DNA from 2 places in the Dyella japonica A8 genome. Region 1 is predicted to be linked to the other one. Evidence: riboswitches for the same ligand, from Rfam matches in the RefSeq annotation. Region 1 holds a riboswitch; the other holds the start of a gene.
What was found. A riboswitch is a leader RNA that binds a small molecule or an ion and turns the genes downstream of it on or off. The one in region 1 is predicted to bind cobalamin.
Positions count from the first base shown of each region.

Region 1 (5,113 bases):
CCGCGCTCCTTCACGATGCGCGCCATGACCGGCAACGCCGTGATGGCGCAGGCCGTGGCAAAAAACAGCGCGAAGGCCAGCCGGCTGATGCCCGGCGGCGCGTACTCGCCGTACAACAAAGGGGCGACACCCAGCGCAAGCGCCACCGGCAGCACCACCGCCAGGGCGCCGATCCATGCCGCTGGCCGCATCAGGCCACCCTGCGCGCTAGCCGGCACGCGCAGCTCCGCGCCCACCACCACCATGAACAGCACCAGGCCCAGCGTGCTCAGGCTTTGCAGGCCGCCGAGGCTTTGCAGGGGAAACAACTGTTGCTGCCATGCCGGAGCGATGGCGCCGAAGACGATCGGCCCCAGGGCCAGCCCAGCGAGCATCTCGCCCACCACGGCCGGCTGCCCGAAGCGCCGCGCGATGGACGCGATCACCCGCGCCACCACGATGATCACCAGCAATTGGACAAGCAGCAGCGGGTGGCCCATGCACGGGTCTCGATGGGCCGGGGTGGCCCGAAGGCAGGCCGCGAGATTGCCCCGTTGGAGGGAGGCTTCGCAACCTGCCACGGCGGCGCGCCGCCTCCGCCAGCCATGCGCCAACCCGTCCCCGCCGGGCCGATCCGGCGCGGGCCGGCCCCGCGAAAATTTTCTGGCCTTGGCTAACTCCGCCCCCGTCCTGGGGTTTTCGGGGTTATCCACGCGAAATCCACAATCTATTGGGTTGACCCACCCCCGCCAGCCCGATATGTTGTGCCCCGTCGGTGCCACTCTCAGACTTAATGTCGGAATGGCTTAAAACGGGAATCCGGTGGAAATCCGGGACTGCCCCGCAGCGGTAAGCGGAAACGAAAGCCAACAACGCACTGGCCCTCAGCGGCTGGGAAGCGGGAGCGAGTAGGCCGGGTCGCAAGACCCTCGTCCGCAAGTCCGAAGACCTGCCGACAGCTGCGGCCAACGCGCCGTGGTGCGTGGTGACGGCTTCCGCGGGGAGGTGCGTCGATGCGCGGGGCGACGAGCCCTGCTGCTCGACCGTCCGCGAAAACCCCACCCCATTTCTTTCAGCCCTGCGCGCGGGAGCAGGCGGTTGATGACCAAGCTTGGAGCGAAGTCGCCATGCAGCCTATCGATACCACCGGTCGCGAACGTAACGACGAGCGCGCCGACAGCACCGTTTTCCCCGCCGACACCGCCGTGGCTGAAGCGCCGCGCGCGGATGCCCCGTTCGCCCTGACCCCGCCCCACAACCCGGGCCAGATGCGCGTGACCAAGCGCAGCGGCCGCCAGGAAGTGGTGGACGTGAACAAGATCGTGCGCGCCGTGACCCGCAGTGCGGAAGGCCTGCACGCGGTCGACCCCATGCGCGTGGCGCTCAAGACCATTGGCGGCCTGTACGACGGCGCCACCACGCAGGAGCTGGACCAGCTCTCCATCCGTACCGCCGCCGCGCTTACCGCGGAAGAGCCCGAGTACGGCCAGCTGGCTGCCCGCCTGCTGGGCGCGTTCGTCGACAAGGAAGTGAGCGGCCAGGAAATCCAGAGCTTCTCGCAGTCCATCGCGCGCGGCGCGGAGCTGGGCATTCTCAACGAGCGCCTGCGCGACTTCGTCGCCACCAACTCGCGCAAGCTCAACGACGCCATCGACCCGCTCGCCACGCGCCGTTTCGAATACTTCGGCCTGCGCACGGTGTACGACCGCTACCTGCTGCGCCACCCGCAGCTGCGCAAGGTGATCGAAACGCCGCAGCACTTCTTCATGCGCATTGCCTGCGCGCTGGGCGGCAACGAGATCGGCGAAACGCTGGAGCTGTATCGCCTGCTCTCCTCGCTGGAATACATCGCCAGCTCGCCGACGCTGTTCAACGCGGGCACCGCGCACGAGCAGCTCAGCTCGTGCTTCCTGCTCGACTCGCCGTCCGACTCGCTGGAGTCGATCTACGAGAAGTACGGCGACGTGGCCAAGCTCAGCAAGTTCGCCGGCGGCATTGGCCTGGCATACTCGCGCGTGCGTTCGCGCGGCTCGCTCATCAAGGGCACCAACGGCCACTCCAACGGCCTGGTGCCGTGGCTGAAGACGCTGGACGCCTCCGTCGCCGCGGTGAACCAGGGCGGCAAGCGCAAGGGCGCGGCCTGTGTGTACCTGGAGCCGTGGCACGGCGACATCGAGGAGTTCCTCGAGCTGCGCGACAACACCGGCGACGAAGCGCGCCGCACGCATAACCTCAACCTGGCCAACTGGATCCCCGACGAATTCATGCGTCGCGTGGAAACCGATGGCGAGTGGTCGCTGTTCGATCCCAAGATCGTGCCGCACTTCGTCGACAGCTGGGGCGAGACCTTCGAGAAGGCCTACCGCGAAGCCGAAGCCGCCGGCCTGGCCACCAAGAAGGTGAAGGCGCGCGAGCTGTACGCCCGCATGCTGCGCACGCTGGCGCAGACCGGCAACGGCTGGATGACCTTCAAGGACCGCAGCAACGCCACCAGCAACCAGACGGCGAAGGCGGAAAACGTCATCCACCTGTCGAACCTGTGCACCGAGATCCTGGAAGTCACCAATGCCGACGAAACGGCGGTGTGCAACCTGGGTTCGGTGAACCTGTCGCGCCACGTGGTCGACGGCCGCTTCGATTTCGACAAGCTCGCCGCCACCGTGCGCACCGCCGTGCGCCAGCTGGACCGTGTCATCGATCTGAACTTCTACCCGATCGACACCGCCAAGGTCGCCAACAACAAGTGGCGTCCGGTGGGCCTGGGCGTAATGGGCCTGCAGGACGTGTTCTTCAAGCTGCGCCTGCCCTTCGATTCGGCTGAAGCGCTGGAACTGTCCACGCGCATTGCCGAAGAGATCTATTACAACGCGCTGTCGCAGTCGAACGAACTGGCGATGGAACAGGGCGCGCACCCGGGCTTCGCGGAAAGCCGCGCCGCCAACGGTGAGCTGCAGTTCGACTACTGGACCAACGCCAAGCCGAACGACCAGGCACGCTGGGACGCGCTCCGCGAGTCGATCAAGGCCAAGGGCCTGCGCAACTCGCTGCTGATCGCTATTGCACCGACCGCCACCATCGCCTCCATCGCCGGTTGCTACGAGTGCATCGAGCCGCAGGTGAGCAACCTGTTCAAGCGCGAGACGCTGTCGGGCGACTTCCTGGTGGTGAACCGCTACCTGGTGGAAGAGCTGAAGACGCTGGGCCTGTGGACCGCCGACGTCCGCGACGCGATCAAGCTGGCGGAAGGCTCCATCCAGGGCATCAACGCGATTCCGGAACGCCTGCGCACGATCTACCGCACGGTGTGGGAGCTGCCGCAGAAGGCGTTGATCGATCTCGGCGCTGCCCGCGGCGCGTACATCGACCAGAGCCAGTCGCTGAACCTGTTCATGGAAAACCCGAACATCGGCCAGCTCAGCTCCATGTACATGTACGCGTGGAAGTCCGGCATCAAGACCACGTACTACCTGCGTTCGCGTCCGGCCACCAAGATCGCCAAGACCACCGTCTCGGCGGCACCGGCGGCCAAGCCGGCGCCGGTGGCGGATCAGGAACAGGCGACGGCGGCGGTGTTCTGCTCGCTGGAGAATCCGGAGTATTGCGAGGCTTGTCAGTAACCCTCACCGTCATCCCCGCGTACCCCACAAAAGGGGGCAAGGGCGGGGATATGGCGAGGCCCGTCAGCAATCCTCACCGTCATCCCCGCGCAGGCGGGGATCCAGTGGCTTCATCGCAAGGTTGGAAAGGCACTGGATTCCCGCCTGCGCGGGAATGACGATCAAGGGATGAGGTCAGGGTAAAGGTCGCACCAGCAGGGGTTGGTCTTTTCAATCAACCCGAGTTTCCAGGCGCGATTCCATTTTTTGATGGCCTTTTCCCGTGAAATGGCCGACTCCATCAATTCATGCACTTCGTACCAGACCAGCATGTGGACCTGATACCGATGGCTGAAACCCTCCACCACGTCGTTGCGATGCTGCCAGATGCGCGCCGGCAGGTTGGAGGTGACGCCCGTGTACAAGGTTCCGTTGCGGCCACTGGCAAGGATGTAAACGCAAGGCTGACGAATACGCACGAGACGCGACCCCTTTGGTTCTCGCCCGAGCTTGCCGTCATCAACAACCCATTTCGACCGTCATCCCAGCGAAAGCTGGGATCCAGCGCCTTTCCCCGACACGTTTCGGTGGAATGAAGGAAGTCACTGGATTCCAGCTTTCGCTGGAATGACGAGCAAAGACACATGCGCCGGCCGCAGCTGGCGCGACACAGCACGAGGAACACCATGTCCACCCAGCACATTCTCGACCCCGGCTTCGAACTCACCCTGCGCCCCATGCGCTACCCCGAGTTCTACGAGATGTACCGCAACGCGATCAAGAACACCTGGACCGTGGACGAAGTGGATTTCTCGCTGGACGTCACCGACCTGCGCTCGAAGATGTCCGACGCCGACCGTCACCTGATCCATCGCCTCGTGGCCTTCTTTGCCACCGGCGACACCATCGTGGCAAACAATCTGGTGCTGAACCTGTACCAGCACATCAACGCGCCCGAAGCGCGCATGTACCTGTCGCGCCAGCTCTATGAAGAAGCGCTGCACGTGCAGTTCTACCTGACGCTGCTCGATACCTACATCCCCGATCCGGCCGAGCGCAACAAGGCCTTCGCAGCGATCCAGAACATCCCCTCGATCCGCCAGAAGGGCGAGTTCTGCTTCAAATGGATCGACTCCATCCAGAACCTTACGAGGCTGGAGACGCGCGAGCAGCGCCGCCAGTTCCTGCTGAACCTGATCTGCTTCGCCGCGTGCATCGAAGGCCTGTTCTTCTTCGCCGCCTTCGCCTATGTGTACTTCCTGCGCTCGCGTGGCCTGCTGCACGGCCTGGCCTCGGGCACCAACTGGGTATTCCGCGACGAGAGCTGCCACATGGCGTTCGCCTTCGACGTGGTACGCACCGTGCGCGCCGAAGAGCCCGACCTGTTCGACGATGCGATGCGCGCGCAGATCGAGGAAATGCTGGAAGACGCCATCGCCTGCGAAACGCAGTTCGCGGAGGACGTGCTGTCGGGTGGCGTGGCCGGCCTGTCGGTGAAGGATATGCGCCAGTACCTCGAATATTGCGCCGACCAGCGC
Region 1 covers NZ_CP008884.1:201,141-206,253, forward strand. The annotation lists gene HY57_RS00840 (cation:proton antiporter) at 1-479, opposite strand, end outside; cobalamin riboswitch at 737-950, shown strand; gene HY57_RS00845 (ribonucleoside-diphosphate reductase subunit alpha) at 1,107-3,596, shown strand; gene HY57_RS00850 (GIY-YIG nuclease family protein) at 3,758-4,054, opposite strand; gene HY57_RS00855 (ribonucleotide-diphosphate reductase subunit beta) at 4,262-5,113, shown strand, end outside.

Region 2 (5,113 bases), 1.5 Mb from region 1:
CCGAGCCGTCGATCACCGCGAGCACCGGCAGGCCGAAGCGTAGCGCAAGGTCGGCGCTCGACAGGCCGCCGTCGAACAGGCCCATCACGCCCTCGACAAGAATGAGATCAGCATCCTTGGCCGCCTCGTGCAGGCGGGCGCGCACGTCGTCCTCGCCATTCATCCACAGGTCGAGCTGGTAGACCGGCGCACCGCTTGCGCGCTCCAGCACCATAGGATCGAGGAAGTCCGGCCCCGTCTTGAACACGCGCACGCGCCTGCCCTGGCGTGCATGCCAGCGTGCCAGCGCCGCCGTCACCGAGGTCTTGCCCTGCCCCGAGGCCGGTGCGGATACCAGCAGTGCGGGACACGAGGCGTTGTTGCCGGTCATGGACGACTCCTGTTGGTTCAATGGCTCGCCACGCCCGACGGGCGCGTCAGAGTTCTATGCCTTTCTGCGCCTTGATGCCCGCCTGGAAGGCGTGCTTCACGACGCGCATCTCCGTGACGGTGTCCGCCAGCTCGACCAGCGCATCCGGCGCACCGCGGCCGGTGATCACCACGTGCTGCTGCGGCGGACGTGCCCGCAACGCATCGCATACCTTCGCCACGTCGATGTAACCCTTCACCAGCGCAATATTGAGCTCATCGAGCAGCACGAAGTCGTAGGACGCATCGGCCAGCATGCGCGCTGCCACCTGCCACGCGGCATCGGCCGCCTGGATGTCGCGCGCCTTGTCCTGCGTTTCCCAGGTGTAGCCCTCGCCCATCACGTGGTAGTCGAGTTCCTCAGGGAAACGGCGAAAGAAGGCTTCCTCCCCGGTGGAAAAACTGCCCTTGATGAACTGCACCACGCCGCAGCGGAAACCATGCCCCAGCGAACGCGCCAACATGCCGAAACCGGAGGAACTCTTGCCTTTGCCGTTGCCGGTATTCACCACCAGCACGCCACGCTCGATGGTGGCGCGGGCGATCTTGCGGTCGACCAGTTCCTTCTTCCGCTGCATGCGCTCGCGGTGACGCTCCTCCGGACTCATCGGTTCGTCGTGCCCGCTCATGCCCGTGCCCCTCCCTGCGCGTTGGCAGGCGTGGCGACACGTGAAACGACTGCCTGCAAGGCCAGCGCCGTCGCCACGTAGCCCATGGTGGTTCCCACGAACAGCGGACCCCATTGCCACAGGCGCGACAGATACTCACTCATGTGCGGGTTCGCGTAACGGCCACCGAGCCAGTAAAACGAGCCATTGGAGATGGCGAACGAACCGATGGCCGCCAACAACGCCACCATGAATGCACCGGCATAGGACATTGCACTTCCGCTCATGCGCGGCGCAAACCACCGCCCCGCGTACCACAGCACGGCGTAGGCCAGCGGCAGGAACGAGTAGGCCAGGGTGATGCAGAAGTCGCTCACGCCCGCATAGCTGATGGACACCCAGTCCAACGCCACCGCAAGCAGCACCATCACCACGAAGGTCCAGTGGCGGCGCAGGGTCAGGCCGCCCAGGAAGAACACGGCCATCGACGCGTCGGGCAGGTGCAGCATGTCGCCGAAGTGCTTGAAGCGCGTGGCGATCATCACGGCCATAAGCACCAGCCACAGCGCGTTGAAACGGGAAACCGACAGTGCTTTCACGGGAGCTCTCCTGATCGATACGTCGCGGCGCGACGCCGGGCCCCCATGGGGCCCGGCGTCACGGGTTACTGCGCGGGCTGATAACGCAGGGTCAACATGTAGTTACGACCCGGCTGGTTGTAATACCACGCCGTCTCGTAACTCTTGGCGAAGGCATTGTTGAGCGCCAGCTGCAGCTTGAAGTCACGCGAGATCGCGTACGCCACGCGCAGGTTGGTGATCGCATAGGCGCCCAGCGGATGCTGGTTGGCCAGATCGTCGTAGCGCCGGCCCGACACGAACCAGGTGCCCCCCACGCTGAAAGCGCCGAAGGTGCGATCGATGTCGATGTTGCCCGTCTGGCGCGCACGGCGCGGCAGCAGCTTGCCTTCGTAGTTGGTGGATTCATCGCGCGGATCCAGCCAGGTGGCCGTGCCCGTCACCAGCCAGCCGGCGACGTTGCCGCTCACCACGCCTTCCGCGCCGCGGATGCGCGCCTTGTCCACATTGGCCGCCGCCTGCGTGGACGCATCGTAGGTGATGAGGTTGTTCACGTTGTTGCGGAACGCGTTCAACGACCAGTAGCCCCAGCCGTAGCTGCCGCGCAGGCCGAGTTCGATGTTCTGCGACGTCTCGGGCTTGAGGTCCGGGTTGCCGTAGTACGGGTAGTACAAGTCATTGAAGGTCGGCGCCTTGAACGCCGTGCCATAGCTGGCCGTCAGGCGCAGCGTCTGGGTGAAGTCCCAGCCCCACAGCAGGCTGCCGGTGTTCTTGCCACCGAACTGGCTGTTGTCGTCGTGGCGCACGCTGGCCTGGACCGACTGGCTGCCGAAGGTCTGCTGCCATTGCGCGAACACGCCACGGTTGATGCGGCCGTCCACCGGCACCTGCGTGAACGGATTGATGTAGCCCGCCGTGCTGTCCACGTGGTCGCGCTGCCAGTCGAAGCCCGTGCTGAGCAGCCCACCCCAGAAGCCGACGTCGGCCTGCAGCGAACCCAGATCGCGGTGCGTGTCGAAGCGGCTGACGTACACGCCCTGCAGATAGTCCTTCTCGAAGTCGTCGCTGGTGCCCGCACTGAGGGTCAGCTTGACGTTGCTGGCCGGGCGATAGTGCACGCTGCCGCCCACGACCTGGGTGGCGCTCTTGTCGGAGTCGGTGTACGTACCGGCGTAGTAGTTGTGGCCTTCGCTGCGATACAGGCGTACGTCCGCATCCCACTGCTCGTCGAACTTGTAGCCGCCCTGCAGCGTCACGGCGGTGTTGCGGTAGCCATCCTTGTTGGACTGGTCGGCAAAACAGGCCGCACCCACCTCGGCCGCACCCCATCGGCAGGCAGCGATGCCGTGCGTCTGGCTATGCGACGCCTCCAGCGAGTACCAGCCATCGCCGCTCTTGCCGGCGAAACCCGCCGAGCCGTTGAGCGTGCGATAGCTGCCCACGCCCAGGCTGAAGGACGGCACGAAGGCGCCTTCCGGGCGACGCGTGAAGATCTGGATCACACCGCCGATCGCTTCCGAGCCATACAGGCTGGAAAACGGACCGCGCACGATTTCGATGCGCTCGATCTGCTCGACCGGGATGTCCTGCAGCGCGGCCGTGCCCAGGGTGGCCGAGCCGATCTTGACGCCGTCGATCATCACCAGCACGTGATCTGCTTCGGTACCACGCAGGAAGGCACTGGTGGCCTTGCCGGCACCGCCATTGTTGGTGATCTGCATGCCCGGCGTGCCACGCAGCAAATCCGCCAGCGACGAGGGCTGCAGGCGTTCGATGTCGGCGCGGTCGATCACGGTGACCGCCGAGAGCGTCTGGCTCTGGGTCTGCTCGGTGCGCGTGGCGGTGACGACGACGCCGTCGAGGTTGGTGGTTCCCTCGTCCGCGAGCGCGGGGAAGACCACAGACAAAAGCGCCGTCGCCAGCACGGAACGACGGATCGTGGAAATTCGGATGGCCAAAACATTGCTCCTCAGCCGCGCCTGCCCGCGCGGATCGCATGGATAAAGGACAGGTGGAGGGAGACTTGGCGTCCGTGCGATACACGGCATCCCCAACATGGCCCACCGCCTGTCTGGTCGTACCTCAAGGCCGGTCTCCGGGCTCGCGGGCGAAGACGCTGACGTCTTCCAGATCGACGCCTTCCCGTGCGCGGGGCACAGTGGCTTGATGTCAGTCTGTCGATCCTCTCTGGATCGCACTCGCCTACCGTTGCGGGGGCAGCTCCGGAATGGGCGCTCACGCGCCGCACCGGATTCCCGTTTCAACCTTCGGCCGTTTGGCCGTTGGTCACCTCAGGTGGTGCGCATGGTAGCAGACAAGGAAATGTGAAGGCCGGGGGTGGCGAGGGTGGGCTTGCGAAAGGGGGCGCGCTGCTCGCCGGGGTATGGGGGTGGCCGTGGATGGGCGCGGCCTTAAGGGTTGGAGAGAGGGTTGGAGAGAGGGTTGGAGAGAGGGTTGGAGAGAGGGCTGGGGAGAGGGCTGGGGAGAGGGCTGGGGAGAGGGTTGGGGAGAGGGCTGGGGAGAGGGTTGGGGAGAGGGCTGGGGAGAGGGCTGGGGAGAGGGTTGGGGAGAGGGCTGGGGAGAGGGCTGGGGAGAGGGTTGGGGAGAGGGTTGGGGAGAGGGTCGGGTAAGGGGGCCATCTAGCCCCACCGCTCCATAAGCACCGTCATCCCGGCGCAGGCCGGGATCCAGTGACTTTGCGTTTGGTTGTCGCCTCAGACGATCCCGCGATCTGGCCGCTTACGCAGCGGGCGTTTCGACCTTCTGCCGAAGGCCGAGTCACTTTTCTTTTGCTGGCCCAAAAGAAAAGTAACCCAAAGAAAATGGCCTCAAGAGCCAGAGCTGGCAGCATTGCCCAGGGAAAAGCTCGAACGCTCGAGGCGGTTTGTTGCTTGGCTACCTCCGCCTCTACACAGCGGGTATTTCCAAGCGCTTCGCAACGCGCCAAGGCGATGAGGACTTAAAGCAGCGCCTCTCTGCTCTTTGGCGTGGTCGGAACCCGCACGGCCGCCCGCTTTTCTGTGGGAGCGCACCCTGTGCGCGACAACCTAACGGAGCGATGACTACGAGGCCCCGCAGTCGCGCACAGGGTGCGCTCCCACAGGGGACTCGCCACCTTCAGGAGGGCGGAAGCCCGCGGCAGGCGAGCCAGGTCGCCGTATCGCGACAACTAAACACCGAGGCTCTGGATCCCGCCCCTTGCCCCCTTTCCGGGGTACGCAGGGATGACGGCTAAAGAACGAAGCAGTGAGCCCCCCCTACCCCAACTCTCACCACGCTCGTCAAACCACCACCATCCACAACCACTCCTCGCGTGCCCCAAAAAAAGCGAGCAAGAAGCCCCCCCCGGCAAGAACAACAACCCCAGAAACAAAACGCCCGCCCTGCTCTCACAGGACGGGCGCTCCCCTTCGCCATCAACGCTTCAAGGCATCACTGCTTGTGAAACGTCAAATGGCCATCCTTCGCATCCACCACAATGGTGTCACCCGCAAGGAACTTCCCTTCCAGGATCTCCTT
Region 2 covers NZ_CP008884.1:1,666,619-1,671,731, reverse strand. The annotation lists gene HY57_RS06860 (cobyrinate a,c-diamide synthase) at 1-370, opposite strand, end outside; gene cobO (cob(I)yrinic acid a,c-diamide adenosyltransferase) at 417-1,016, opposite strand; gene HY57_RS06850 (hypothetical protein) at 1,034-1,567, opposite strand; gene btuB (TonB-dependent vitamin B12 receptor) at 1,681-3,642, opposite strand; cobalamin riboswitch at 3,664-3,903, opposite strand; gene HY57_RS21875 (hypothetical protein) at 3,994-4,224, shown strand; gene clpB (ATP-dependent chaperone ClpB) at 5,027-5,113, opposite strand, start outside.
Region 2: it holds a riboswitch for cobalamin, as region 1 does, so the genes downstream of both, btuB (TonB-dependent vitamin B12 receptor) here and HY57_RS00845 (ribonucleoside-diphosphate reductase subunit alpha) in region 1, are expected to answer to the same signal.